3 regions of the Parafrigoribacterium soli genome follow, and region 2 is predicted to be linked to each of the others. Evidence: predicted binding sites of a transcription regulator. Region 2 holds the regulator's gene; each other region holds the start of a gene.
What was found. The regulator HrcA, encoded in region 2, represses chaperone genes, less so after heat shock. The targets are predictions, from matches to a motif close to TTNGCACTCGNNNNNNNCGAGTGCNAA.
Positions count from the first base shown of each region.

Region 1 (10,452 bases), on a different contig from region 2:
GCACCGGCATCCACGAGCGCCTGGGCGCCGGAGCGGGTCGCGACGTTGCCGCCGATCACGTCGATGTTCTTGAACGCGGGGTCGGACTTGAGCCTGCGGATGACGTCGATCTCACCCTTCGAGTCGCCGTTGGCCGTGTCCACGACGATGACGTCGACTCCGGCGTCGGCGAGCGCGCCGGCGCGCTCCCAGGCGTCGCCGAAGAATCCGATGGCGGCGCCAACACGGAGGCGGCCCTCGTCGTCCTTAGTCGCATAGGGGTACTGCTCGGTCTTGTCGAAGTCCTTAACCGTGATGAGGCCCGTGAGGCGCCCCGCCGCATCGACGAGCGGAAGCTTCTCGATCTTGTGCTGGGCGAAAATGGCGACCGCCCCATCCGGATCGATGCCGGTTGGCGCGGTGATGAGTGGCGTCTTCGTCATGACGTCACGCACGAGCGTGGTCTCTTTTTCGAACTGGGAGACGAAGCGCATGTCGCGGTTGGTGATGATGCCCACGAGCCTGCCGTCGCCCTCGACGACCGGGAGCCCGGAGATGCGGAACTGACCGCAGAGCTTGTCGACCTCGGCGACCGTCGCATCCGGCGTGGTGGTCACGGGGTTCGTGATCATGCCCGACTCCGAGCGCTTCACCTTGTCGACGTAGGTGGCCTGGTCTTCGACCGAGAGGTTGCGATGCAGGATGCCGAGCCCGCCGTGCCGCGCCATCGCGATGGCCATGCGGGCCTCGGTCACGGTGTCCATGGCGGCCGACACGAGCGGCGTGTTCACCCGGATGCGCCTGGTCAGCCTCGACGACGTATCGACCTCGCTGGGGATGACATCGGTATGCCCGGGCAGCAGCATGACGTCGTCGTAGGTGAGGCCGATAAAACCGAATGGATCTGGCTGGCTCATTGAGTTCCCTTTATGCGCGTGTCAATAGGCCCGGATGCGACGCTGGATGCCGGTACCCAATATTAACGGTTAACGGGAGCTCGCGATTCCCACCCGCGATTTTCAGCCGACGGCGGTGGAGCTGGAGAGCTGGAATCGGCTCTCGCCGTCGTACTTGTAGACGCCGAAGTGCGCGGTCTGCGGGTCGCCGTGCGCATCGAAGTTGATGAGGCCCGTCGCGCCGTCGTAGTCGATGTCACTCTGCGTTTTGAGCACCTCGCGGCACTCGCCGCAGCTGAGGCACTTGATGCCCTTTTCGGAGACGCCCCGCAGCGCCCCGGCGAGGGATGCACCGCTGTCGTCCTTCGCGGAGGAGGCGGCGAGCGCCGCGAGAATCGTCGCGTCGTAGGCCTCGGCGGCGAAGCGATAGTCGGTGACGTTGGGGTCGGCCGCCTTAACTCGCGCCTTGAACGCGTCAGTCGGGGCCACGCCCTCGAGGATGCCGTTCACGTTCGTGAGCGCACCGTTTGGCATCGCCTGCGAGTAGTCCGCCATCGCTCCGCCGGTGAGCCACAGCTTCGCGCCACCGAGTCCCGCGGCGTTCAGCCCGGTGATGATGGCCTTGTTCTGCTCGATCGCGGTGAACGGACTCGTCACGACCACGACATCCGGTTTCGTCTTGGTCACCGCGCCCAGGATGCTGGCGACGTCGCTCTTCGCGTCGAGCTTCTGCGCCGTGACGAGTGTGCCGCCCGTCTTTTTGAGCGCCTTCGCGAAGGTGCCGTGCACGCCATTGCCCTGGTCATCGTCGAAGTAGACGAGCGCCGCCTTCACACCCTTGGTCTTGCCGAGAAACTGGCCGAGTGCGGTGCCCTCGAGGGCGTCGGAGGGGATGGTGCGCGAAAGCAGGCCGGCATCCTGAGCGTCACTGAGCGCGGGCGCCGTCGCCGCCGTTGCGATCACGGCGACCTTGGCCTCGACGATCTTCGGCACGAGCCGGAGGGCCAGAACGGATGACGACGGTCCGATGATCACGTCGGTCTTCTTCGCGACGAGGTCGGCGAACGACGTTTCGGCGGTAGTCGTGGATGCATCGCCCGAGTCGCGGTGGAGCACCTCGACGGGCTTGCCCAGCACGCCACCGGCCAGGTTGATCTCCTTGACCGCGACCTCGACGCCGGCCACCTGCGCCGGGCCGATGAAGGATGCCGTGCCCGTCGTGGGGAAGAGCGTTCCGATGCGAAGGATGCCGTCTCCGCTCGGCGCGGCGACCGTCGGTGGTGGGCTGGTCTTCACGGGCTTGGGCTCGGGCGCGCAGGCGGCTAGAGCCAGCGATAATGCGGCGACCGCGGCGACGGCAGCGGCGAGACGAGCCATGCCGAGCCTTCGGGTGCCGGAGTTCACCCTCGGAACACTACCGAAGCCTCAGGCGGGCAGCGCTGAGGCGCGACGGGCACGGCCGGTGACGATGAGGTCGACGCTCAACACGATGAGCGCGAGCCACACGAGACCGAAACCGACCCAGCGCTCCGTGGGCATCGCCTCGTGCAGCACGAACGCGCCGAACACGAACTGCAGCACGGGGGTGAGGTACTGGATGAGCCCCATGTAGACGAGGGGCAGCCTGCGCGCGGCGGCCGCGAATGCGAGGAGCGGCAGCGCGGTGACGATGCCGGCGCTCAGCAGCAGCAGGCTGTGCCCAAAGCCGTGGCCGAAGGAGAGACCGGTGTCGAACTGCACGAAGACGAGCTGTACCACCGCGAGGGGGACGAGCCAGGACGTCTCCAGCGTGAGTCCACTCAGCGCATCGACCTGCGGACCGACCCGCTTCTTGACGAGGCCGTAGAGGCCGAAGGAGAACGCGAGGCTGAGGGCGACCCACGGGAAGGAGCCGTATCCGATCGCGAGGATGAGCACGGCGATTGCGCTGATGCCCACGGCCGCCCACTGCGCCATCCGGAGTCGTTCGCGCAGCAGCACGACCCCGAGCAGCACCGTCACGATCGGATTGATGAAGTAGCCGAGCGCGGTCTCGACCACGTGCCCGGCGAGCACGGCCCAGACGTAGACCTCCCAGTTGATGAAGATGAGCACGGCTGCGAGCGCGAGCATGAACAACTGGCGTGGCTGCCGCACGATGGCGCCGAGCGCCGGCCAGGTGCGCGTGATCGTGATGACGATCAGGCAGAACCCGAGCGAGAAGAGCACCCGCCAGTCGACGATCTCGAACGCACCGGCCGGGCGCAGCAGCAGAAAGTATGCGGGGAACGCGCCCCACATCGCGAAGGCGGCGACGGCGAAGAAGATGCCAGAGCGCTCGTGCGCGGATGCCGTGGCTGGGCTGGGTGTCGCTGGCGGCATCCTGAAAACGTTACTCCGTTCTTTCGGCCCCGAAGAACCACGAAGGCCCGCCCGGTTTCCCGGGCGGGCCTTCGGTGAAGAACTACTAGCGAACGACCACGGCGAGCACGTCGCGAGCGGACAGGACCAGCAGGTCCTCGCCGCCGTACTTGACCTCGGTTCCGCCGTACTTGGAGTAGATGACCTTGTCGCCAACCGCGATGTCGAGCGGAACGCGGTTGCCGTTGTCGTCGATGCGGCCTGGGCCTACCGCGACGACCTCGCCCTCCTGGGGCTTCTCCTTCGCGGTGTCAGGAATGACGAGACCGGAAGCAGTGGTCTGCTCGGCCTCGACCTGTTTGATGACAATGCGATCCTCGAGCGGCTTGATGGAGACTGCCACGTTGACCTCTTCTTTCTCAAAACTTCGAAAACTTGGGTTAGCACTCTCACTGCGAGTGTGCCAGAACTACTGTACCGGTCGATTAGCACTCTCGCAATCGGAGTGCCAGACTCCGCCGCGGGTCGCGCATCCGCTCACCCGTGTTTGCGGGGAGTGCCGTCGCGTGGGAGCGCTCCACTCCTTCATGCGGGAGATCGAGAGGGGACCAGAACAGGCAGAATGAGCGGATGGAGACGAGCGAGTTGGTCGAGTTGCTGACTGCCGATGGTCTGCGGCTGCTCGATTCGCTGCCGCCGTACGAGTCGACGACGGATGTGCTGCGCTCGGTCAGCGAGCTGCGCAAGGCCGGCCACTCGCCCGGCCTCGTCGCGAGCGTGCTCAGCCAGTCGAAGCTGCGGGCGCGCGCATCCGGGAAATTCGGCCCTTTCGCCGGCCGCATGCTGTTCACCGAGGCGGGGCTTGAGCAGGCGACCAGACTGCGGGTGGCCGCACTGCACGCGGGACGATTCCAGGCGGCCGGGCTGAGTCGCATCGCCGATCTCGGCTGCGGCATCGGGGCGGATGCGCTGGCCATGGCCGCGCTCGACCTCCAGGTCACCGCGGTGGAGATCGACGAGGTGACCGCGGCTATCGCCGCCTACAACCTGGCGCCGTGGCCGAATGCGGCCGTCGTGAACGCGGATGTCGCCGCGTTCCGCCCGGACGGCAGCAGCCACGCAGACCCGCTCGACGCGATCCCGGAGGCTTTCGACGGCGTGTACCTCGACCCCGCCAGGCGCGCGGCCGGCCATCAGCACAGCGCTCGCATCACCGATCCGGCCGACTTCTCCCCCTCGCTCGATTTCGCCTTCGCCCTCGCCGAGCGCGTTCCGACCGGCGTCAAGCTCGGGCCAGGCGTGGATCGGGAGCTGATTCCGAGCGACGCGGAGGCGCAGTGGATCTCGGTGGACCACGAGGTCGTGGAGCTGGGACTCTGGTTCGGCGCGGTCGCGAGGCCCCGCATCCGTCGTTCTGCTCTCGTGCTGGGAGATCACGGCACAGCCGAGCTCAGCGCCGATGCCGACAGCGAGGACGTGGAGACCGGCGAGCTCGGCGAATACCTCTACGAGCCAGACGGTGCCGTGATCCGCGCGCGCCTGATCGGGGAACTCGGACGAAGGCTCGGCGCGTCGATGGTGAGCGACGGCATCGCGTACCTGAGCTCCGGCACGGCGATCGAGACACCGTTCGCGAGCTGCTTCCGCGTTCTCGAGCAGTTTCCGTTCGACGAAAAGTTGCTGCGGCGCGAGCTGAGTGCGCGCGGCATCGGCAGGCTCGAGATCAAGAAACGGCGCGTGGATGTCGACCCGGCCCAGTTGCGCAAGCGCCTGTCCCCGAAGGGGCGCGCCTCAGCCACGCTCATCCTGACGCGTGTGGCGGGACGGCACGTGGCATTGCTGGCCGAGCGCGTCTGAGCGCGTCTGAGCGAACGGCACCCACAAGCACGCGCACCCGAAAAACATAGAGACCCGGGCCGATGGCCCGGGTCTCTCCATTCAGTTCGAGATCAGTACGAGTGGATCGATCCAGGTACCGACGCGAGGATCGCGATGCTCACAAAGAAGAGGATGAGCACGATCAGGCTGATGACGACGGCGACGAAACCGGCGATCACGCCGACGAGCCACATCCACTTCGGCGCGCCCGGTTCCTTGCCCTTGGCGATGAAACCGATGATGATCGCGGCGAGCGAGGCGAGGAAGCCGAGGATCGGCACCCAGCTGAAGACGAGGCCGGCGAGACCGAGGATGAAGGACGTGAGGCTGAGGGTCTGCTTGGGGCCCGCGCCGGGAGTCGGGGCGCCGTAGGGTGAGGCCGGCGGCGGGGTGGGTGCAGCAGGAATCTGATCGGACATAGCGAACTCCAGGATCGTAGGGAACATACATTCGGCGATGCAATAGTGACAGCCACCCGAAGGGGTGTCAATCCACCCGCGGCCTGTGTCGAAAGGCCGTTCAGGCCTGAATTGCGGTCACCGGGAGGGTGGAGTCGGCCGGGAAGTCGAGCGCGGACGGCGGGTACCCCGCCTCCACGAGTTGGGCGGCGAGCGCCGCAATCATTGCGCCATTGTCGGTGCACAGCGACAGCGGCGGGATGCGCAGGTCGACGCCCGCGGCGGCGCACCGCTCTTCGGCCAGCTGGCGCAGTCGGGCGTTGGCAATGACTCCGCCGCCGAGCAGCAGGCGCGGCACCCCGAGGTCGGCGCAGGCCGCGAGAGCCTTGCTGAGGAGCACGTCGGCGACGGCCTCGCGGAAGCCGGCCGCGACATCCGCCATGGGCACTTCTTCGCCCGCGTCGCGCAGCTTCTCGACGTACCTGGCAACCGCCGTCTTCAGGCCCGAGAACGAGAAGTCGTAGCGGTGTTCGGCGAGGTCCTTGGGCTTTGAGAGCCCGCGTGGGAAACGGATGGCGGCGGGGTCGCCGCCGACCGCCGCGCGATCGATCTGCGGTCCGCCGGGGTAGGGCAGCCCAAGCAGTCTCGCGACCTTGTCGAAGGCCTCGCCCGCCGCGTCATCGATGGTCTCGCCGAGCAGTTCGACGTCGGAGACGAGGTCGCGCACGAGAAGCAGCGAGGTGTGACCGCCGGAGACGAGGAGCGCGACCGTCGGATACTCGATCGGGCCGGCCGTCGAGAGCACGTCCGCGCCGACGTGGCCGACGAGGTGATTCACGGCGTAGAGAGGCTTGTCGAGTGCCACGGCGAGCGCCTTCGCAGCGCCAACACCCACCATGAGCGCGCCAGAGAGACCGGGCCCGCTCGTCACGGCGATCGCGTCGAGCTGCTGCAGTGTCACGCCCGCCTCGGCGAGCGCAGCCTCGAGCGTCGGCGTCAGCGCCTCGAGGTGGGCCCGGGCGGCGATCTCAGGAACCACGCCGCCATAGCGAGCGTGTTCCTCCATGGATGACGCGATGACATTCGCGAGCAACTCGCGCCCCAGCACGATGCCCACTCCGGTCTCGTCGCAGCTCGTCTCGATGCCGAGCACGAGCGCACTCATGCGCCCACCGCGGGCCGCAACACGGGTTCGGGAATGTCGAGTTTCATCACGATGGCGTCCACATTGTCTGGTTGGTAGTAGCCGGGCCGCTCGGCGATGGCAGCGAAGCCGAGGCTCTCGTAGAGCCGCTGGGCGCCGGCGTTATCGGCGCGCACCTCGAGGAACACCCGGCTGGCCCCGCGCGTCCGCGCCTCCGCGACGAGAGACCGGATGAACGTGCGACCGAGGCCGCCTCGCCTCGCGGATTCCGCCACGGCGATCGTCTGGATCTCGCCGTCGTGAGCGCCTCGCGGGGCGAGCAGTCCGGCGTAGCCGACGATGTTCGCATCGTCCAGCCGCTCGGCGACGAGATAGTAGGTGTGGGCGCTCGCAAGCTCGGAGCGCATGCTTTCGGGCGACCAGGCATCCGTGGTGAAGATGCTCGTCTCGAGCAGCATGATCGCGTCGAGATCGGCGGGCGTTGCGCGTCGCAGCTGCCAGGTCATCCGGTCACCCGCTTCGGGCCCGCGGAGAGGGTGACGTCGGGCGAGCGCAGGTAAAGCGCATCTTTGCCGGCGAACGGGCGGCCGTGCAGGTACATGGCCTCGGCGAGCAGACCGAGGGATGCCGCGGAGACCAGGTTCCCTTCGACAAGCTCAGGGAACGAATGGGCCGCGGTCGCTGAGCCTGGGCTCACAGCGCCGGTTCCGAACGATTCGGAGAATCGGGCGGCCGTGCCGGTGGGGAGCGAAGCGGCGTCGCCGGCCCCGCGGTAACTCTCGAACCCCGGCACCTCGGTCGCGAGGTTCTCGGGGCGCGCGAGTCCCGGCCCCGACGCCCGCACCGGCAGCCCGAGCTCGTCGGCGCCGCTGTACGTGGACCAGTAGACCTCCCTGCGACGCGCATCCGTCACGACAAGCAGGGGACCGCTGTCCCCGGCGGCGTAGCGCTCGAAGGCGATCGCGTCGTGGCTCACGATCCGCACGACGGGCTTACCCGCGCCGAGCGCGAAGGCCTGCGCAGCCGCGATGCCGACCCGCAGTCCTGTGAACGGACCTGGCCCCATGCCCACGGCTACACCGGATAGGGCGGTTACCGGGACATCCGCCTCTCTCAGGCACTCGGCGATCAACTCGCCAATGACTTCGGCATGCCGGCGCGTGTCGGCTTCTCCCCGTTCGGCGAGCACGCCGCGCTCACGGTCGACGACGGCGACACTCGTTCCAGCCGAGGTATCGATCGCGAGAAGCACCCCTCAAGTATCCCCGCTCGCGCCGGTCGCCGCTGTCGCCCGGCGTCGGAAGGTGCTGCGAGGATGGCAGCATGCGCGACGACCTCTTCCCGATCCGCGAGGTGACGTGCCCGCCGGGGTCCGAGCTCGACCGCTCGAGGTGGCCCTGCACGATCCCGGCGGTTCGCCAGCTTCTCGACGACGGTCTCGAACTCGGCCAGGCGACGATTCTCGTCGGGGAGAACGGATCGGGAAAGTCGACGCTCGTCGAGGCCATCGCGGGTGCCTTCGGTCTCTCGCCGGAGGGAGGCTCGACGGGCGCGCGCCTGTCCACCCGGCCGAGCGAGTCGGAGTTGCGGGAGCACGTGACCCTCGTGCGCAATGCCGGCGCCACGCGCCGCGGGTACTTCCTGCGAGGCGAGACCGCCCACGGTCTCTTCACCTATCTGGAGCAGAACCCGGGGCAGGGGCCGGAGCCCGTCTTCCACGAGCTTTCGCACGGCGAATCATTTCTGTCGCTCGTCGAGTCGAAGTTCCGGGGTGTGGGGTTCTGGGTGCTCGATGAGCCCGAGGCTGCGCTGTCGTTCAACGGATGCCTGCGGCTGGTGCGGATGCTCGCCGAGGCTCTCGAAGACGGCCGCTCGCAGGTGATCATGTCGACCCATTCGCCGGTGCTCGCCGCGCTGCCCGGCGCGACCATTCTCGAGGTCGGCGACTGGGGGTTCCGCCCGACGCCGTGGACGGAATCGGAACTCGTGATGAGCTGGCGCTCGTTCCTTGCCGCCCCGCAGCGGCACATCCGCGGCGGAGAGCGTTAGAGAGAGCCGGGGCCTGCGTCAGGATGCGAAGGAGACGCCCGCCCAGCGAGCACCGTGAGCGGTGATCGTGACCTCCCGCGGCTCCGGCACATCGTCATCCGCTTCGTCAAACTCGGCCGGGGCGTCGCCGCCGGTCGGCCGCGCTATCGACAGCTCGAGCCAGTCCTCGGTGAGTCCGTCGAGCATCCCGGCCGCCCATTCCACGACGACGATGGATGCCGCATAGTCGATGTCGAGATCGTCCAGTTCCGCGGGGCTCGACAGCCGGTACGCGTCGACGTGCACGAGAGGTGGCTCCCCGGAGTCGCGCTGGTGGGTGCGCGCAAGCACGAAGGTGGGACTCGTCACCGTGCCGCGCACGCCGAGCGCGGCTCCGAGACCGCGGGTGAGCGTCGTCTTGCCGGCGCCGAGCTCTCCGTTGAGCGCGACCAGGTCACCGGCGCGCAGTTCGGCCGCAATGCGCGCCCCGAGCACCGCCATGTCTTCCGGCGTGGCGATCGTCATCGTGGTCATGAGCGGTACCTGCGCTCGATGCGCCTGCCGAGCCTGCACACGATCTCGTGGTTGATGGTGCCCGCGGCGGCCGCCCAGTCGTCCACGCTCGGCACGCCGGTGGCCGGGTCGCCGAACAGCACGGCGCGGTCGCCCATGGCCACGACATCCGCGTCGGAGCCTAGGTCGAGCACGAACTGGTCCATCGCGATGCGACCAGCGACGCGGTAGGTGCTGCCATTGATCAACACGGGCGCGCTGCCGGATGCCGAGCGCGGAATCCCGTCACCGTAGCCGATCGGCACGAGCGCGAGAGTACTGTCGACCGCGGTGCGATAGGCGTAGTCATAGGAGATGCCCGAACCGGCCGGAACGTGCTTGACCGCGGCGATCTGAGCGGTCAGTTGCATCGCGGGGCGAAGGCCGAGCGCCACCGAGGTGACGTCGTCGAAGGGTGACAGTCCGTACATCCCGATGCCGAGTCGCACCATCGAGAAGCGTGCCTCGGGCCGTCGAAGCGTCGCCGCGGTCGACGCGATGTGCAGGAGCTCAGGCGTGAGGCCGGCGTCCCGGGCGAGCTCGATCGCCTGCTCGAAGGCCTCGACCTGCGCACGATCCTCGGCCTCACCCGCGTTCGCGAGGTGACTCCAGATGCCTCGCACCCGCAGCCGGCCGCGCCGTTCGTGATCCGCCGCGGCCTCGAACAGCTCTCGCCACTGCGGCCGGTCCGCGCCGTTGCGGCTCAGGCCGGTGTCGACCTTGAGATGAACCGAGGCGATGCCGGATGTCGCGGCCACCCGGTCAAGCTGCTCACGATAGCTGACACCGATATCGATTCCCGCGGCGACCGCGCCCTCGAAGTCCTGCCCGGGAGGGTGCAGCCAGGCGAGCAGCGGGGCGTCGATGCCGGCGTCGCGAAGCTCGCCCGCCTCCGTGAGGTCGGCGACGCCGAGCCACTCCGCACCGCTGTCGAGCGCGGCGCGCGCAACGCGCACCGCTCCGTGTCCGTAGCCGTTCGACTTGACCACGGCCATGACGATCGCTCCACCGGCGGCCTCCCGCAACAACCGAACGTTGTGAGCGATGGCGCCGAGGTCAACGAGCGCCTCGCGGAACGGGCGTTGCTCGCCCGTCACGGCAGGCTCTCCGCGATCACGTAGGCGATCGCCACTCCGGCATCGTGGCTCATCGACAGGTGCATGGTCGTGATTCCGCGCTCGGCCACCACATCCGCGAGCTCGCCCGTGATCGAAAACGACGGGTTTCGCTGTCCGTC
Region 1 is NZ_JBELNZ010000003.1:58,196-68,647, forward strand. Features, by position in the region: gene guaB (IMP dehydrogenase) at 1-896, opposite strand, end outside; gene ABUA37_RS08465 (ABC transporter substrate-binding protein) at 999-2,279, opposite strand; gene rarD (EamA family transporter RarD) at 2,301-3,236, opposite strand; gene groES (co-chaperone GroES) at 3,322-3,618, opposite strand; gene ABUA37_RS08480 (THUMP-like domain-containing protein) at 3,846-5,072, shown strand; gene ABUA37_RS08485 (hypothetical protein) at 5,165-5,512, opposite strand; gene tsaD (tRNA (adenosine(37)-N6)-threonylcarbamoyltransferase complex transferase subunit TsaD) at 5,613-6,656, opposite strand; gene rimI (ribosomal protein S18-alanine N-acetyltransferase) at 6,653-7,141, opposite strand; gene tsaB (tRNA (adenosine(37)-N6)-threonylcarbamoyltransferase complex dimerization subunit type 1 TsaB) at 7,138-7,887, opposite strand; gene ABUA37_RS08505 (AAA family ATPase) at 7,959-8,684, shown strand; gene tsaE (tRNA (adenosine(37)-N6)-threonylcarbamoyltransferase complex ATPase subunit type 1 TsaE) at 8,703-9,197, opposite strand; gene alr (alanine racemase) at 9,194-10,312, opposite strand; gene ABUA37_RS08520 (holo-ACP synthase) at 10,309-10,452, opposite strand, start outside.
Region 1: a site for HrcA is predicted at 3,701-3,727, ahead of groES (co-chaperone GroES). Genes of this name have one in related genera too.

Region 2 (8,315 bases):
CCTCGGCGGTCGATGCGACCGCCCGCAACTTCGGCGTCTACCTGCACGTGCCGTTCTGCCGAGTCAGGTGCGGCTATTGCGACTTCAACACCTACACGGCCGAGGAACTGCGCGGCACGAAGCGAACGGAATACGCGGGGCAGGCCATTGCCGAGGTCGCTCTCGCGCGGCAGGTGCTCGCGTCCGCCGGGGTGCCTCCGCGACCCGTCTCGACCGTGTTCTTCGGCGGCGGAACGCCCACGATGCTGCCCGCCACAGACCTCTCGGCCATGCTCGCTGCTGTCGTGGATGCCTGGGGCCTCGTCCCCGGCGCGGAGGTCACCACCGAGGCCAACCCGGACTCGGTCGACGCGGCATACCTGCGCTCACTCGCTGACGCCGGCTTCACCCGCGTGTCCTTTGGGATGCAGTCCGCTGTGCCCCACGTGCTCGCGACGCTCGAGCGCACCCACGACCCCGAGCGCATCCCGCTCGTCGTCGACTGGGCGAGACAGGCGGGGCTGCAGGTGAGCCTCGACCTCATCTACGGCACGCCGGGTGAGTCGATCGAGGACTGGCGCACCTCGCTGGAACACGCGATCGCCCAGCATCCGGATCATCTCTCGGCCTACTCTCTCATCGTCGAGGACGGCACCAAGCTCGCGCGCCAGATCCGCCGCGGAGAGGTCGCCACTCCCGACGAAGACCTTCAGGCCGACATGTACGAGCTCGCGGATGCCGTGCTCGGCCAGGCCGGATACGACTGGTACGAGGTGAGCAACTGGGCCACCTCGCCCGAGTTCGTCTCGCGTCACAACCTCGCCTACTGGCAGGGACACGACTGGTGGGGCATCGGCCCAGGGGCGCACAGCCACGTGGGCGGGGTGCGCTGGTGGAATGTCAAGCATCCCGCTGCCTACGCCGAACGCATCGCCGCAGGCGAGTCGCCCGGTGCCGGCCGCGAGGTGCTCGATGCAGAGACGCGGCGGGTCGAGCGCGTGCTGCTGCAGAGCCGGATCCGCGAGGGCCTTCCGATCGCCGTCCTGCCCCAGGAGGCACGCGCGGCAGTCGCCGGTCTCATCGCCGACGAGCTGATCGACGGCGCGGCGGCCATTCGCGGAAGGATCGAGCTGACCCTGCGCGGCAGGCTGCTCGCCGACGCCGTCGTTCGCAGGCTGACCTAGCTGGCGAACCGGATCGCGAGCGGGTACACGTAGCTCTCGCCACGGTTTGCGGCGATCGCCGCGAGGATGCTGAACACGACGTTCGCCACGACCGCCGCGAGGAGGATGACGACACCGATGAGCAGGATTGTCGTGATCGCTCCGACGATGTAGGCGATGATCAGCGTCAGCTGGAAGTTGAGCGCGCTCGCGGTGTGCTGCCGGATGAACGGCCCGCGCTCCTTGAGGATCAGGTAGCCGATCAGCGACGGCAGAATGTGAAAGAAGATCCCGCCGACATGCACGAGGGTCGCCCACAGTTTCTCGTCTGCGGCACTGAGAGGTGTCGATCCCCGGTAGGGGTTGGTCGGTGGCGTTGAGTCGGTCATTGACCCATTAAACCAAGAAGGGGCGGGAGCCACGCTCCCGCCCCTTCCGAACGCCTGCTACTTGATGAGCCGCACGGAGACCGGGTACCGGTAGGCGCCGCCGCTGTTGACCTTCACGCCGCCGAGGATGGAGAACACCACGTTCGCGATGTACAGGATCCACGGGATGACGGTGAGGAAGAAGAAGCCGACACCAAACCAGATCGTGGCCATCCCGATGATGAAGGAAATGATGTCAACCGCGAGCCAGGTGATCTGCCAGTTCAGCGCCTCCTTCGACTCCTGACGGGTCAGGGCGCCGCGGTCCTTGAAGACCAGGAAGATGATGAGCGAGGGGAGAATGGAGAGGATGCCGCCGAAGTGGGCGAGCGAGGCCCACAGCTTGTCGTCTGAGGCGGTGAGTGGCGCTGCGGGCTGAGGGGCTGCCGGCTGCGGGGTTGGGTCAGTCATCTGCATTGCCTTTCAGGTAAGCGGGTCCGTCCCGGGAGCAGGAGAGACTTGGGAGTCATCGACCGGGCCCCCATTCTGGGGCGCGGTGCCAACACATGCATAAGGTACTGCCCACGGCCACGGCCACGCAATGCCCTCCGGGGGCGCGTGTCGCGATACAATTAGCAGTCGAAGTGGTTGAGTGCCAACCGCAGTGCGCAGTGAAGAGAGGACGCGACATGGTTTCCGATCGCAGCCTCGAGGTTCTGCGAGTGATCGTGCAGGACTACGTGGCGTCCCGTGAGCCGGTCGGCTCGAAATCGATCGTCGACCGCCACTCCTTCGGGGTGTCTGCGGCGACCATCCGCAACGACATGGCGTTGCTCGAAGACGAAGAACTGATCGCCGCGCCGCACACCTCGTCCGGCCGTATCCCCACGGATAAGGGGTACCGCGTCTTTGTCAACCAGCTTGCTGACCTGCGACCGCTCAGTCCCGCACAGCGGCAGGCCATCGAGATCTTCCTCGGCCAGTCCGCGGATCTCGACGAGGTGCTCGGCCGCACGGTTCGGCTGCTCTCGCAGCTGACGCACCACGTCGCTCTCGTGCAGTATCCCTCGCTCACGCGGTCGCGCATCCGTCATGTCGAACTCGTCAGGCTTGCCGCCACGCGCATGATGACGGTGCTGATCACTGACTCCGGCCGGGTCGAGCAGCGCCTGCTCGACGTGAGCGAGGAACTGGATGACGAGTTCCTCGCCGAGTTGCGCACCCGGCTCAACGCCGCGATCGGGGGCCTCGGGCTCAGCGATGCCGTCGAGAAGCTTTCGGCGTTCGGCGACCAGTTTGAGACCGACCGCGCCGAGACGGTGCAGCAGGTCGCGTCCGCTCTTGCCGAGCAGGTGCTGGCGAACCGGCAGGAGCGGCTGCTCATGGCGGGGGCCGCGAACCTCGTGCGCACGGAAGAGGACTTCAGCGGAAGCATCTACCCCGTGCTCGAGGCGATCGAGGAGCAGGTCACCCTCTTGCGGCTCTTCGGCGAGATGGAGCCGGACCAGAACGGATTCTCGGTGAGCATCGGCAGCGAGAACGCATCATTCGGCCTCGCGGAGACCTCCGTGCTGGCCACCGGATACACCTCGACCGGTGATGGCCTCGCGCGGCTCGGGGTGCTCGGCCCGACGCGCATGGACTACTCGAACAACATTGCGGCGGTCAGGGCCGTCGCACGATATCTTTCGCGGCTGCTGGGCGACGACTAGCTCGTCGCTTCGCGCATCCGCACTGCACTGAGCCGGCTCCGGCCGACCGCACACGACAAGACTGAGGAATGACATTGGCAGACCACTATGAGGTTCTGGGCGTCGAGCGGGACGCGACCCCCGAGCAGATCAAGAAGGCATACCGCCGACTTGCCCGGGAGCTGCACCCCGACGTGAACCCGAGCGCGGAGGCATCCGAGAAGTTCAAGCTCGTCACGCACGCCTACGACGTGCTGTCCGATCCGAACGAGCGCCAGCAGTATGACCTCGGGCCGCAGGCGGGCTTCGGTGGAGGTGCGAACTTCGGCGGCTTCGGCGACATCTTCGAGACGTTCTTCGGCGGGGGCGGCGGCCGAAGGTCGGGACCGCGGTCGCGCCGTGAGCGCGGACAGGACGCCCTCATCCGCGTCGAGGTCGACCTCGACGACATCGTGTTCGGCACCCGCCGGGACGTCGAGGTCGACACGGCCGTGCTGTGTGAGACCTGTGGCGGCTCGTGCTGCGCGCCCGGCACGCAGCCCGTCACCTGCGACATCTGCCAGGGCACTGGCCAGATCCAGCGCACCGTTCGAAGCCTCCTCGGAAACGTCATGACCTCGAGCCCCTGCGGCACCTGCCGCGGCTACGGCACCGTCATCCCGAACCCGTGCCCCACCTGCCAGGGCCAGGGCCGCGTGCGCGCCCGCCGCACCATCCCCGTCGACATCCCCGCCGGCGTGGACACCGGACTTCGCCTCCAGATGCCCTCGCAGGGCGAGGTCGGCCCGGCGGGTGGCCCCAACGGCGACCTCTACCTGGAGATCAAGGTGCGCCACCACGATGTCTTCAGCCGCAATGGCGACGACCTGTTGGCGACGCTCGAGGTGCAGATGACGGATGCGATCCTCGGCACCAAGACCACGCTCAAGACGCTCGACGGCGAGGTCTCGGTCGAGATCAAGCCCGGCACGCAGAGCGCCGAGGTGATCACGGTGAAGGATCGGGGCGTCACGCGCCTGCGTGGCAACGGCCGCGGCGACCTCAAGATCGGCGTGCAGGTGACGACACCGACGAAGCTCAGCGGCAAGGAGCAGGAGTTGATCAAGCAGTTCGCCGGCTCCCGCAAGCAGGCCGCTCCCACGCTGACCCACTTCCAGCAGGGCCTCTTCCAGAAGCTGCGCGACCGCTTCCTCAACATCTGACGCACCGGCTCCCGCCTTCGCCTGGCCCTTTCGGAAATTCAGGACTATGGCGCGAGTGGCTGCGCTTCCGCGCCGTCACTGTAGGGGCGAAAGCGTCGCGGCGCGACCAATGTCCTGAATTTCCGAAATCAGGGGACCGGAGAGGTGCTTCTGGGCGGGGCGAGATCTGGGAGAGTTGAGACGTGGCGCACTTCTATCTGAGCGACGAGCTGGTGGCTGCCGTCGTGGGCGAACGGGTCTCCGTGACGGGCGCCGAGGCGCGGCACGCGGTCACGGTGAGTCGCCTGGCGGTCGGCGAATCGATCTCGATCGGCAACGGTGCCGGGCTCGTCGCGACCGGGGAGATCGTCTCGGCCGAGATCTCCGAATTCGTCGTCGAGGTGGCGACGGTCGCCGAAACGCCGGCGGCGAGCCCCGCGATCTGGCTCGCCCAGGCGCTCGCGAAGGGCGATCGCGACGAGTACGCCGTGCAGCAGGCAACTGAGCTCGGTGTCGACGGCGTTATCCCGTGGGCGGCGCAGCGTTCGATCGTCAAGTGGGAGGGCAATAAGGTCGCCAAGGGTCACCGGCGGTGGTCTGCCATCGTGCGGGAGGCGACCAAGCAGTCCCTGCGACCCTGGATTCCCGAGGTGGGCGACCTCGCCTCGACGGCGGTGCTCTGCGCGCTGGCGGCTGAGGCGCGGATGATCGTGCTCGACCCGACCGCGCAGCAGCCACTCAGTGCCCTCGAACCCGACGGACGCGACATCGTGCTGGTGGTGGGGCCGGAGGGCGGGATCTCGGATGCCGAGCTGGCGCGACTGACCGCGGCAGGGGCATCCGCCTGGAAACTCGGCGGTCCAGTGCTGCGCACCTCCACCGCGGGTCCCGCCGCGATCGCCGTGCTCAACTCGCGACTCGGCCGCTGGTAAGAGCGCCGGACTGATTCAGCGCTGCGTGAGCGTCGCCGCCATCGACCTCAGCCGGGAAAGAACGAGTTGCACGTTCGCGCGTTCGAGTGTTTCCGGACGGGCAAGGCAGTCGATCTGACGGCCGAGCAGCGGTTGCTCCAGCGGTATGAGTCTGACGCCAGGGTGGTGCTCGGGTGTGTAGCGCGGCATGAGCGCGAGGCATCCGCTCGCCGCGACGACGGCCGCGGCCGTGGAGAACTCGTTGATCCGATGCGCGATCCGCACCTCGCTCGAGGAAAGCAGGGAGGCGAGCGCGCCCTCGAGGGGAAATCCGTCGTGCACGGCCACCCAGCTTTCGCCCCGCAAGTCCTCCGGTGTCAGTGAGCGGTGGCCCGACAGCGGATGCCCGACGCCGATAGCGACGTCGAGCGGTTCGAACAGCAGCGGTTCGACCGACACGGACTGCGGCCAGGGTGCACTGCCTGCGAGCCGGTGTGCGACGACCAGATCGTGCCTCGCGGTGAGGGCGGGGAAGTCGTCCTGGGCGACATCCTCGTCGCTCAGGGCCAGCCGCGTTCCATCGGCGTCGGCGAACTCGGTGAGCAGCGGTGCGACGAGCGCGGATCCCGCGCTCGTGAACGCCGCGACTGAGACGGTGCCGGCCGGTTCGGTCTGGAAGTCCCGCACCGCCTGCCTGGCCTTCGCGAGCGCCACTTCGACGCCCACGGCGGCCGCAGCCAGCGCGAGCCCCGCATCCGTGAGCACGGTGCGTCGACCCTCGCGCCTGGTGAGCGGCACGCTCGAGCCGCGCTGCAGGGCGGTGAGCTGCTGCGAGACGGATGACGGCGTGACGTGCAGCGAGGCGGCGACCGCGGCAATGCTCCCGCGATCCCGTAGCTCGCGAAGCGCCCGGAGCTGACCCAATTCCATTAGTCCAAACTAATCCATAGGCCCGAAATCGCTCCCTTGTGCTTAGCTATCCGCGACCGCACGATGGGGGAGTGACTTCGCTCCTCAGCCGTTTCCGCGTCGACCTTCTCCTGCTCGTCGTGGCGGCATCCTGGGGCTCGACCTACCTCGTCACGAAGGAACTCGTGAGTCCGTCGTCGGTGCTCGCGCTCCTCGCCGCGCGCATGCTGCTCGCCGCGGTCATCATGGGTGTCGTCGTCGGGGTGGGGCGGACGCGCAGTAGGGTGCGAGCGCCCGCGGGACAGGCGAGGCGAGAGTTGCGCGTCGGCGTCATTCTCGGCGTGCTGCTGGCCGCGGTCTTCGCGTGCGAGACCTTCGGCGTCGCCCATACCTCGGCCACGAATGCGGGCCTGATCATCAGCCTCACCGTCGTGTTCACCCCCATCCTCGAATCGATCGTGACTCGTCGCCGCCTACCGGGCAGCTTCTTCGTCGCGGCCATTGTCGCCGTGGTCGGGGTGGCCCTCCTGGCCGGCGTGGGGGCGTTCCAGGCGCCCAGTGTCGGCGACGTGCTGATCCTGGCTGCCGCGGTCATCCGGGCCATTCATGTCGTGACGATGCACCGACTGACCGAGGGCGACCGCGGCCGTGCGCCGCTCAACACGCGCATGCTCACGACCGTGCAGCTCGGCACCTGCGCCCTGCTGTTCTGCGTGGGGTCGTCGTTCCTGAGGCAGTCCATGCCGTCATATGTCGCCACGCTCAGCGCCGCGCAGTGGGCACTGTTCGTCTACCTCGTGGTGGTCTGCACGGTGTTCGCGTTCTTCGTGCAGATGTGGGCCGTGCGGCGCACTTCGCCCGCGCGGGTGAGCCTGTTGCTCGGCACGGAACCCCTGTGGGCGACCGTCATCGGTGTCGGCATCGCGAGAGAACACCTCGACCCGACCGGATGGTGCGGAGTCGCGCTCGTGCTCATCGGAACGTTCTGGGGGAGGAGGATCGAGCAGCGCCACCGCGAGCGCGGTGCGTCGCGCAATACTGCTGAGGGCGAACGGCCGCCTTCGCTCGAGCCCAGTCGTTTAAGCTAAGTGCATGTCAGCCGAGAACCCGTCGATCTTCACCCGCATCATCGCGCGCGAAATTCCGGCCGACATCGTCTTCGAAAGCGATCGCATCATCTCGTTCCGCGACATCGCCCCGCAGGCCCCGGTGCACCTGCTCGTCGTGCCGAAGACCGATCGGTATGCCAACGTGGCCGAGCTCGCCGCGGGCGATCCCGCGCTGCTCGCCGAGGTGGTCGCGACCGCACAGAGCCTCGCGGCGGAACATTCCGGCGGCGAATACCGTTTGGTCTTCAACACCGGCGAAAGCGCCGGACAGACCGTTTTTCACGTTCACGCCCACGTTCTCGGCGGAACTCTTCAGGAAGGCACTCTTGCCCAGTAGTTCAGTACCCGAACGGGACACCGCAGACACCGGCGCAGCGCAGAGCACGTCGTCGACGCGGGTGCAGTTGCGGGTCGAAGACGTGGCGATGGTGCGGCTCCTCGGCACCCATGATCGCCTGCTGAAGGTGATCGAGCGGCAGTTCCCGCTCGTCGAGGTTGCGGTGCGGGGCAACGAGATCACGCTCGCCGGGGACGCCGAACAGGTGCGCTCGGCAGTGAGACTCGTCGAGGAGCTGGTGACCATGATCCGCGGGGACGGGGTCGCCGGAGAGCGAGACGTCGACGAGCGTAGCGTGGCCGAGTCCGCCAAGATCCTGCGGAACGACCCGCGAGCGAGCCCGGCGGAGCTGCTGAGCCAGGCGATCCTCACGAGCCGTGGCAAGAGCATCCGCCCGAAGACCCTCGGGCAGAAGGACTACGTCGACGCGATCGACCAGAACACCATCGTGTTTGGCATCGGCCCGGCGGGAACCGGCAAGACCTACCTCGCGATGGCCAAGGCCGTGCAGGCGCTCCAGCGCAAAGAGGTCAACCGCATCATCCTCACGCGCCCCGCGGTCGAGGCAGGGGAGCGGCTCGGCTACCTGCCGGGCACCCTCACCGACAAGATCGACCCGTACCTCCGTCCGCTCTACGACGCGCTCGGCGAAATGATGGACCCGGAG
Region 2 is NZ_JBELNZ010000005.1:24,799-33,113, reverse strand. Features, by position in the region: gene hemW (radical SAM family heme chaperone HemW) at 1-1,163, shown strand, start outside; gene ABUA37_RS14325 (DUF4870 domain-containing protein) at 1,160-1,531, opposite strand; gene ABUA37_RS14320 (DUF4870 domain-containing protein) at 1,589-1,981, opposite strand; gene hrcA (heat-inducible transcriptional repressor HrcA) at 2,200-3,222, shown strand; gene dnaJ (molecular chaperone DnaJ) at 3,297-4,403, shown strand; gene ABUA37_RS14305 (16S rRNA (uracil(1498)-N(3))-methyltransferase) at 4,586-5,314, shown strand; gene ABUA37_RS14300 (LysR family transcriptional regulator) at 5,330-6,223, opposite strand; gene ABUA37_RS14295 (DMT family transporter) at 6,295-7,290, shown strand; gene ABUA37_RS14290 (histidine triad nucleotide-binding protein) at 7,295-7,648, shown strand; gene ABUA37_RS14285 (PhoH family protein) at 7,737-8,315, shown strand, end outside.

Region 3 (10,452 bases), on a different contig from region 2:
TCTTTGAGTCTCAGGCCAGGAACAGAGTAAGCGGCAACGGCGAAGAGGCTGATCGCGAGCACAAGCCACGAGAGCGGTCCACCGAAAAAAACCAGCGCGACGACGAACGGCAGACTCAGGATGATCGCGGTGGCGACCGTGGTTCGGTGGATGCCGCGGTCGAGTACCGCGCCCTCCATGCCGCCCTTGCGAGGGTTGGCGAGGTCTGACTCGTAGTCGAACACGTCGTTGATTCCATACATCGCGAGGTTGTACGGAATCAGAAAGAACACGGTGCCGATGATCAGCGGCGCATCGATGCGCCCGGTCGAGAGGTAGTAGGCAGCAGCAAAGGGGAATGCGGTGTTGATCCAACTGATCGGGCGCGAAGCCACGAACAGCGAGCGGATTACTCTCCGACGCTCAGGGGCGGGCATCCGCGTCTTGCTTTCTGAGCAGCAACCAGAGCGCGGGCAGGAGCATGAGTCCGGCCAGGGGGTAGGTAAAGTCCTCGAGCGGTGCCGATCCGATGGCGAGGCCGGAGTTGACCCGCGGATCGTAGGCGACGAGCCCAGCGCTGATCATGACGTTGTCGAAGACCGCGGTGAGCACGAGTACGACGACTCCGGAGACCGCGACCGGCAGCCACCATCGGCGCAGGAGCGCTCGCCGGTGGGGTTGCAGTGCGAGGGCGAGGACGAGCACGACCGCGGCGCCCGCGAGGAAGATGATGCTGAGCACGGCGTAGTTCATCGGCGGCCCTCCGCGCGGTGCGAGAGCACTCGCTCGACTCCGGTGATGAGCACCATGGTGAGGTAGCAGAGGAACGCGAGGAAGAAGGGCTCCTCGAGCGGCAGCTCCGGCGCGAGCAGAATGCCGGTCATGATCGCGTTCTCGCCGCGGAAGAAGAAGCCGAGGCCGATGCCGAAGAGATCCCAGGCCAGGAAGAACGCCGTGCCGATGACGAGAACGATGCTCGCGCGCCGCGCGTCCCGCCAGAAGAAGAGCCGGTACCGGTGGTCGATGAGCGCCATGCAGCCGATGACCACGGTAAGGGACGCGAGGTAGATGACGCTCATAGCGGCTCCGCCAGCGCGCTCGTGCTGACGTCGCCGCGGAGGCGCTTGATCACGAGTTCCGCGCTGATCAGGCACATCGGCAACCCGATCCCCGGCACGGTTGTTCCCCCGGCGTAGAGCAGGCCATCGACCTTGGCCGAGGCGTTTTTGCCGCGCAGGAACGCGCTCTGCCGAAGCGTGTGTGCCGGGCCGAGCGCGCTGCCCTTCCAGGAGTTGAGGTCGTGCTCGAAGTCGGCCGGTCCCATAGTGCGACGCAGCACGATGCGCTCGGCGAGGTCGGGAATCTTCGCCCAACTGCTGATCTGCCGGATGACCTCGTCTGCGACTCGCTCCACGGAGCGATCGCCCGCGCCGTCGATGCCGCCGCGCCCGATGCCCGGGTCGGCGGGCACGGGAACGAGCACGAACAGGTTCTCGTGCCCGGCCGGCGCGACCGCGGAGTCCGTGGCGCTCGGCCGACAAACGTAGATGGATGCGGGGCTCGGCACCGAGGGGGAGTCGCCGAAGATCCGGCCGAAGTTCTCTGCCCAGTCCTCCGTGAAGAAGAGGCTGTGGTGGCTCAGTTGTGGCAGGGCGCCGCGCACCCCGAGGAAGACGAGAATCGCGCCGGGTCCCGCGGTGCGCTTGTCCCACCACTGCTGCGGATAGCTGCGCAGCTCCGCGGGCAGCAGCCTCGTCTCGGTGTGGTGCAGATCCGCCGCCGAGACGACGAGCGGTGCCGCGATGTGCTGCTTCTGACCGGCCGAGTCGGTGTAGTCCACCCCGGTGACGCGTGGGCGGCCCGCGGTCGAGGTGGTGATCCGGGTGGCCGTGGCTCCGGTGAGCGTCGTGACGCCCTCGCCGTCTGCCAGCCGGGCAATGCTCTCGATGACCGCCGCGAAGCCGCCATCCGGATAAAACACGCCGTCCTCGAGATCGAGGTGGCTCATGAGGTGGTACATGCTCGGCGTCATCGAGGGCGAGGAGCCGAGGAAGACCGCGGGGTACCCGAGGATCTGCCTGAGTCGGCCGTCGCGAACGAAGCCGGCGACGAAGCGATCGAGCGGGCGCAGGAGCAAGCGCGTGAGCGTGCCCATCCGGCCGAGGACGTCGCGCCGCAGCAGCGGACCGAACGAGGCGAAGGTCGAGTAGAGGAAGCGACTGATGGCGACGCGATAGGTGTCGTCTGCCGAGCCGAGGTAGCGGTCGAGAGCGGCCCCGGCGCCCGGTTCGATGGCGTCGAAGGTGCGCAGGTTCTCGGCGCGGTCCGCGACGATGTCGACGCTCTCGGCGTGCCTCTCGAAGAACACGCGGTATCCGGGGTCGAGGCGGGTCAGGCTGAGCTGCTCCGCGGAGGAGGTGCCGAGCAGCCGATAGAAGTGGTCGAAGACCTCGGGCATGAGGTACCAGGAGGGACCGGTGTCGAAGCGGAACCCCTCGTGTTCCCAACTGCCAGCCCTGCCGCCGAGGTCGTCCCGTGCCTCGAGGATGGTGGTGTCGTAGCCCTCTCGGGCGAGGAGTGCCGAGGTCGCGAGCCCGGCGATCCCGCCGCCGATCACGACGGCCTTGCGCCTCTTGGCCGCGGCGCTCACGAGGTCTCCACGCGGTGGTGCGCACGCGCGGCGAGCACGATGCGAAGCTTCACGACGCCGGGCACCCTCACCCTGGTGGTGAGAAGCTCAGGGGCAGGCGTCTTGCGGATGCGATCGGTGAGTTCTGCGAACAGCCCGTGCGCCGCGGCGACCGCGGTGCGGCAGCCTGCGGGCAACTGGGGAATGACGCGGCCGGCGGCCTCGAGATCGTCGTAGATGTCATCGAGCAGCGTCAGTTTCTCGGCCTCGGTGAGTGTCGTGGGGTCGAGCGCGGGAAAGTAGTTGCGGTGCAAGCGCTCCCAATCGACGCTCAGGTCCCGAACAAAGTTGATCTTCTGGAACGCGGCCCCGAGTCGCTGGGCGCCGTGTTCGAGCTGGGTGCGCTGCTGGAGCGAACAGTCGGCGTCGTGGAGGAACACCCGCAGGCACATGAGTCCGACGACCTCGGCGGAGCCATAGATGTACTCCCGCACCTGCTCTTCCGTGAACGGCGCCGGATCGAGATCGCGCCGCATCGACGCGAAGAAGGGTGCGGTCAGCGCACCTCCGATCCCCACGGCGCGGGCCGTCTCGGCGAAGGAGTGCACGATGACGTTGGTGCTGTATCCGGTGGCGATGGCGGCATTCGTCTCGCGTTCCAGTTTGTCGAGCAGCGCGAGCTGCGCGGAAGTGCCGAGCCCCGCCTGCGCGGCGGCGCCATCCACGACCTCGTCCGCGATGCGCACGAGACCGTAGATGTTCTCGATCGCGGGCCGCATTGATCGATGCAACAGCCCGCTGGCGGCACCGAAGGAGGTGGAGTACTCGTGGATGATCGTGGCCGAACTCTTGTGCGCCGCGCGCGAGTACAGCGACAGCTCTGACCGGCTCGAATCGCGCATTTTCACGACGATCGCTCGCGCGCCTTGGCGACCACCTCGACGAGCCGTTCCCGCAGCGCCTCGGGGACGGCGGGAGTGTCGAGCGCGACGAGCGCCGCACGACTGTGGTCATCGATGAGCTGTTCGATGAAGGAACGCGCACCCACCGCCTCGAGAATCTCGCGCACCCGCGCCGCATCCTTCTCGCTCACGTCACCGCGTTCGAGCAGCTCGCTCAACTCGCTGGACTCGCTGCGCTGCAGGGCGTAACACATCATCGGCGTCGCCTTGCCCTCACGGATGTCGCTCGTCGTGCTCTTGCCGGTCAGTTCCGCGGCACCGAAGACGCCGAGCACGTCGTCGCGAAGCTGGAAGGCGATTCCCACGTTTCTCCCGAATTCGCCCAGCGCTTCGAGCGTCTCGGCTCCGGCTCCCGCGAGCACCGCGCCCGCCTGGAGCGGTGCCTGGAACGAGTAATGGGCCGTCTTCCACTGCGCCATCGAGATCACCTGGGACAGCACGGGCGTCTCGGCACCCGTGCTGAACGCGACATCCGCCAGCTCACCGGCGGCGGTGACGTACATGCATTCCTCGAGCAGGTCGAGCAGCGCGATGCGAACATCGTGGGCGAGATCGAGCCGCGCCACGAGGGCCTGCGCCGAATGGATGAGCAGGTCACCGGCGAGGATCGCCGCGGCCTCGCCCCACCGGGTGGCCGCGTGGGCGCCGAGTCCGCTGTCGAGCGCCCGGGAGGCCAGGGTGCCCATGACGTTGGGCTGCCCCCGCCGCACGACGTCTCCGTCGATCACGTCGTCGTGAAGCAGGAACGCGGAATGCAGGAGTTCGAAGGCGGTGGCGACGACCACGGCCTCGTCGTCGCGGTGACCACCGAGCGAGTGATAGGCACAGACCACGAGTGCGGGCCGGAAGCGTTTGCCACCGTCGACCGATCGTCGCATGGCTGACCACAGTTCTCTGTACTGGGTGCCGTATCCGGATGCTTCCAGCTCTTTCTGGCGAAAGAACTCGGTCAGTCGGTCTGACACCTCGTCGACTCGCTCGGAGCTCCCGAGCAGCGGTGTTGCCAGGCTCATCTCACACTCGCTCTCGTTCACGTTGCGGTGGGGCCGCCGTGCGCGGTTGTGAGCCACCGAGGAAGCTGAGTAGTTGCGCCTGCAAAACCAGCCAGGGGCCGTAGATCGAGGGGTTGAGCCGGATCGAACGACCGAGGTCGAGCGGATCCACCCAGGCGTGGTCCATCACTTCCGCCGGATGCACGGTCGGCTCCTGCGACGTGGAGGCCACATAGATCGGGCAGACTTCGTTCTCGGAGGTGTGCGCCCTATCCAGGTGCCGATAGCGGAAGAGCGGCAGTGCGGGTTCGAGCCCGGTCAGGTCGAGGCCCACCTCGTAGGCCGCTCTGCGGCGTACCGCGCTCGCGAGCGTCTCCGCTGGCGCCGGATGCCCGCAGAAGGAATTGCTCCACACTCCGGGCCAGCGTGCCCTGGTGCTGGCACGCCGCGTGATGAGGACCTCGCCGCGCGCGTTGAACACGTAACCCGAGAAGGCGAGGTGCAGAGGAGTGTCCGGTCCGTGCACGCTCGCCTGGCTGGTGAGACCGATCGTCTCCCCGTTCGCATCGAGAAGCTCGACGTCTTCGGTATCGCTCGCGGTAGCCATCTGAACCCCCTCTCTGAATATTTACCTAGCATAGCTAATAAATAGCTTAGCAAGCTTTATCTTTCCGGATACGATAGCACCATGGTGGAACCGGCCAACATCCCTCGTCGCGTGGAAGGGGTCATTCTCGACCCCCGGGTCGTCGATCCCAAGCAGGAACTCGTCGACTACTCCGGCATGGACGATGCGGAGATCTCCCAGATCGTGCGCGTGCTGCAATCGATTCGGCGGTGGCGCGAGGCCGAGCAGAGAATGAGCCTCAGTTCCAGAAACCACATGAAGCTGAACGAAAACGACATGAAGGCGCTGCGTTTTCTCGTGATCTGTAAGAACGAGGGGCTGATCGCGACGCCGGGCAATCTCGCGGAGCACCTTGCGATCTCCAGCGCCTCGACCACCAAGCTCCTCGACCGCTTGACCGCCGCCGGGCACATCGAGCGCTCACCTCATCCCAGCGATCGACGCGCGCTCATGATCACCATCACGCAGCACACGCATGAGCAGGTGCGCGACACCGTGGGGCGCACGCACGCCCGCCGCTTCGACGTGGCAGCGGATCTCACTCCGGACGAACGCGAGGTCGTCATTCGCTTTCTCGACAACCTCAGCAACACGACCGAGGTGCAGGAGCCTCCGGTGGCGACAGCGCATGCGCCGGCGGCCGCGCACTAGCCGCCCGCGCGCTTCCCCGGCGCGCTTAGCCCGGTCGCTCCCACGGAGCGATCGGACCATCGACCACGGTGAACAGTGGATGCGGCAGAGGCTCGTTCAGGTCGGCCCAGCGCTCGGCGACCGCCGGGCTTCGTTTCGCGAGCTTTCCCCTCAGGTGCGCCCACTCGTACTCGAGTTGGCCGATCGTCACGGGGATCGGCGGCACCGCCTCGGCGCGCACGAGAATCTTGCTCCGGGTGAAGCTGTAGCCACGGGCATCCGCTTCGTCGGCTATTCCGCCGAGAAAGCGCGCGATAGCCGCGTCCGGCGCCGCCTGGTCCCGAAATCTCGTCAACTGCGGATGCTGTCGGTATCCCTTCGTCGTGCCGGCCAGCACGGCCTGTGCCAGCAGCGCCTCGCGCCAACAGGCCGTCAGGGCTTGCCGATCGAAATACTGCGGATGCACGGACCAGAGTCTCACCGGCACCACACTAGCGACCGTTTACGGGATTCCCGTTCGGCCATCATGCGAGCATCGAAGGGATGTGCTTCGGATGTCCATCACACACTCGAGCATCGTTGAGTCACCGATCGATGAGGTCTTCGCCTGGCACGCGAGGCCCGGTGCGTTCGCGAGGTTGGCGCCGCCGTGGCAACCCGCGAAAGTCCTGCTCGAGACCACCTCGCTCAGGGACGGCGAGGCGGTGCTTGGACTGCCCGGCGGCCTCACCTGGGTGTCGCGACACGATCCGGATGGCTACGACCCGCCCCGCCGCTTTGTCGACACCATCGGAGTGGATGGGCTCGCGTCCCTCCCGGTTCGCGCCGCGCTGAAGTGGCGTCACAGTCACGAGTTTGCCGCGGAGTCAGAGACGACTACCCGGGTGACCGATCGAGTCGACACCCCCGTGGGGTCGAGAGCGCTTCGGCCCATGTTCGTCTATCGGCACCGCCAGCTTGCCGATGATCTCGCGGCCCATCGGTGGGCCGCGAGCCTCGGGGTGCAAGCCCTGACCATCGCGATGACGGGCTCGAGTGGCCTGGTGGGCTCGGCACTCTCGGCCTTCCTCACGACCGGTGGCCACCGCGTGATCCGGCTCGTTCGCGGGGTCGCAGGAGGTGCGGATGAGCGGCACTGGGACCCCATGCACCCCGACGCGGGGCTACTCGACGGAGTCGACGCGCTCATCCACCTCGCCGGTGAGTCGATCGCCGGCAGGTTTACCGAGAGCCATAAGAAGGCGATTCGTCAGAGCCGGATCGCTCCGACCGCCCGTCTGGCAGAGCTCGCGGCCGCCGCATCCGACGGCCCGAAGGTTCTGGTGGTCGCCTCCGCCATCGGCTACTACGGTGCCGATCGCGGCGATGAAGTGTTGAGCGAGGACAGCGGTCAGGGCGCTGGCTTTCTGGCGGATGTCGTGGCCGAGTGGGAGGCCGCAACCAGGCCCGCGATGGAGGCCGGGATTCGCGTGAGTTCGATCCGCACGGGAATCGTGCAGGCGGCCCGCGGCGGAACCCTTCGCCTGTTCCGGCCCCTGTTCGCCGCGGGCCTCGGCGGCCCGATCTCCGATGGGCGCCAGTGGTTGTCGTGGATAGATCTCGAGGATCTCGTCGATGTCTATCACCGCGCGCTCGTCGACACGGGCATGTCCGGTCCGATCAACGCGGTCGCGCCCGCCGCGGTGCGCAACGCCGAATACACGCGCACGCTGGGCCGAGTGATGCGCAGGCCGGCGCTGCTTCCCGTGCCCACTTTTGGACCGCGGATCCTTCTGGGGGAGGAGGGTTCGACCGAACTCGCCGAGGCCGACCAGCGCGTTGTGCCGACCAAGCTCGAAGGCGCCGGACACCACTTTCGCCAGCCGACTCTCGAGGGCTCCCTTCGTCACCAGCTCGGCAGAATCATCCGGTGACCTCCTGACGGGTCCGAGGCGAAGGGCCGCGCCCGGGATTGTTCCCCAGGCGCGGCCCTTGCGTTGCGTTCCGCTGTCTACGCGGTGACTTCGACCGGTTTCTCGGCGGTGCCGTTTGAGCTGATCGCGACCTTGCGCGGCATGGCCTTGGCGCTCATCGGGATCATGACGCTCAGCACACCGTTGTCGTAGTTCGCGCTGATGTTCTCGGTGTCGATGCCGTCGCCGAGGTTGAGCTGGCGCAGGAAGCTGCCGCTCGGACGTTCGTGGGCGAGCCACTTCACGCCGTCCTCGCTGTGCGCGGTGCGCTCGGCGCGGATGGTGAGCAGCTGTCCGTCGATGTCTACGTCAACCGAACCCGGGTCAATTCCGGGCAGGTCTGCGCTCAGGATGTAGTGGTCACCATCCCGATACAGATCGATGGGCATGAGACGGGGACCCTGCCTCGTGTCGAGCAGGTTCGCGGCGACGCGGTCCAGCTCACGGAATGGATCGAACAACATTGCCATTTTCATCAACTCCTTCACGTCGTGCGCCTCTCGGCGTCACTTCATCGTCGGTTCATAAGTTGAGTCACATACGCTCAACTACGGAAAATGTTAGCACTCTCCCTCTGAGAGTGCCAACGTGTTTCGCGCGCGGTTTTTGCTCCCACCCGCGCCCTGCGCTGTCCAAATGAAGGAGTGGAGCCCTCCCACGCCGAGCTCCCTCCCGGAATGCGTGGATCCTCGGCGGCGACTCCTTCATTTGGGCGGGAAAAGGATTGCAGGCATTTTGTTTGTACGCTTTACTAAAGCCATGCGAGAGTCCCAGTCCGGCTCATCCGGTCGAGTGAACGCGGCGGCGGTGCTGCTGCCGGGCTTCGTCGGCACGACACTGCCCGAGTGGCTCGAGCGGCGGCTGCGCGACGGGCTCGCCGGCGTCTGCATCTTCGGCGGCAACATCGTCTCGCGCGAGCAGCTTCGAGAGCTCACCGCCAGCATCCGTCGGGCAAACCCCGCGGCGCTCATCGCGATCGACGAGGAGGGCGGCGACGTCACGCGGCTCTATCACGACAGCGGTTCGCCCTACCCGGGCAACGCCGTGCTCGGCCGCATCGACGATGTCGCCTACACCGAGAGCGTCGCGCGCTCGATCGGCTGGCAACTTCGGCAGAGCGGCTGCAACCTCGACTTCGCTCCGGATGTCGACATCAATTCGAACGCGAACAATCCCGTCATCGGTGTGCGCAGCTTCGGTTCCGACCCAGCACTGGTCGCGAGGCACAGTGCGGCCTGGGTGCGCGGACTCGAGCGCACCGGCACGGCCACGAGCGCGAAGCACTTTCCGGGTCACGGCGACACCTCCGCCGACTCACACCTCGCATTGCCCGTCGTTGACCTGCCGCTCGAACGGCTGCGCGAGCGGGAACTGCTGCCGTTCCGGGCATCGATCGCTGCTGGGGCGCGCTCAATCATGACCTCGCACATCCTCATGCCGCAGCTCGACCCGGACGCGCCCGCAACCTTCTCCCGCCGCATCCTGCAGCAGCTGCTGCGCGAGGAACTCGGCTTCGCGGGCGTGATCGTCTCCGACGCCCTCGACATGAAGGGCGCGAGTGGCGAGGTCGGAATTCCCGGGGCCGCGGTGCTCGCACTTGCCGCGGGCTGCGACCTGCTGTGCATCGGCACAGACAACACCGAGGAACAGCTCGACGCCATCGAGTGGGCGATCACCGATGCGGTGAGCAACGGCCGACTCGCCGACGGGCGGTTGGCGGATGCCATGGCTCGCGTCGCCGCGCTCGCCGCGGGGCTCGCGGTCGAGGCCGAGCGCATCCCCATTCCCGCGATTGACGAACCCGTCTTCCCGCTGGAGCGCACCATCGCCGCCTTCGATGTGAGGCCCGGCGTCACGGTGCGTGCCGAGCGCGTGCTCCTCTCAATTCAGACCGAGGCGAACATCGCCGTCGGCGTCTCCACGTGGGGAGCGGACGCCGCGGGAGCCGAGACACTGCCGGTGCGCGAGGGTGCGCTGCCCGAGCTGCCTGCGGGACTCCAGCCGGTGGTGCTCGGTCGCGACAACCACCGCTACCCCTGGGTGCGGACCTACATCGATCAGCTGCGGCAGCAGCATCCGGATGTCGTCGTCGTCGACCTCGGGTGGCCTGCAGACGACCGGGCCTACGCCGACGTCGCGACCTTTGGCGCTTCGCGCCACGTGGGGCAGGCGCTTCTCGCCTGGTTGAACGCGGTGCAGTCGTGAACCCCGACGGCCGGATGCTCGTCGGGCTCGACATCGGTGGTACCAAGGTGCACGGTGTCGTGGTCGACGAGAGCGGCCGCGTGCTGCAGGAGGTGCGCCTGCCGACGGGCATGGGCGCGGATGCGGTGCTCGGCAATGCGAGCGCCGCCGTGTCGGCGCTCGCCGGCCTCGTCGGAGTGGAGGCGGGCAGCTTCGCGTCCATCGGCGTCGGCATTCCCGGTTCGGTCGATGCGGAAGCCGGACGAGTCGCGCACGCGGTGAACCTCGGTGTTGCCGGGCTCGATCTCGGGCCGGGGCTGTCTGCGGTGTTTGGCGTTCCGGTGCGCGTGGAGAACGACGTGAACGCCGCCGCGCTCGGTGCATGGAGCCTGCTCGACCTCACCCAAGAGGTTCCCGGTTCGATGGCGTATCTCAACCTCGGGACGGGCCTGGCCGCGGGCATCGTGCTAGACGGCGAGCTCTGGCGTGGTTCGCG
Region 3 is NZ_JBELNZ010000001.1:820,507-830,958, reverse strand. Features, by position in the region: gene ABUA37_RS04065 (prenyltransferase) at 1-416, opposite strand, end outside; gene ABUA37_RS04060 (lycopene cyclase domain-containing protein) at 403-732, opposite strand; gene ABUA37_RS04055 (lycopene cyclase domain-containing protein) at 729-1,058, opposite strand; gene crtI (phytoene desaturase family protein) at 1,055-2,629, opposite strand; gene ABUA37_RS04045 (phytoene/squalene synthase family protein) at 2,626-3,510, opposite strand; gene ABUA37_RS04040 (polyprenyl synthetase family protein) at 3,513-4,583, opposite strand; gene idi (isopentenyl-diphosphate Delta-isomerase) at 4,585-5,169, opposite strand; gene ABUA37_RS04030 (MarR family winged helix-turn-helix transcriptional regulator) at 5,251-5,841, shown strand; gene ABUA37_RS04025 (pyrimidine dimer DNA glycosylase/endonuclease V) at 5,867-6,301, opposite strand; gene ABUA37_RS04020 (TIGR01777 family oxidoreductase) at 6,375-7,733, shown strand; gene ABUA37_RS04015 (Hsp20/alpha crystallin family protein) at 7,811-8,242, opposite strand; gene nagZ (beta-N-acetylhexosaminidase) at 8,532-9,977, shown strand; gene ABUA37_RS04005 (ROK family protein) at 9,974-10,452, shown strand, end outside.
Region 3: a site for HrcA is predicted at 8,333-8,359, ahead of ABUA37_RS04015 (Hsp20/alpha crystallin family protein). Genes of this name have one in related genera too.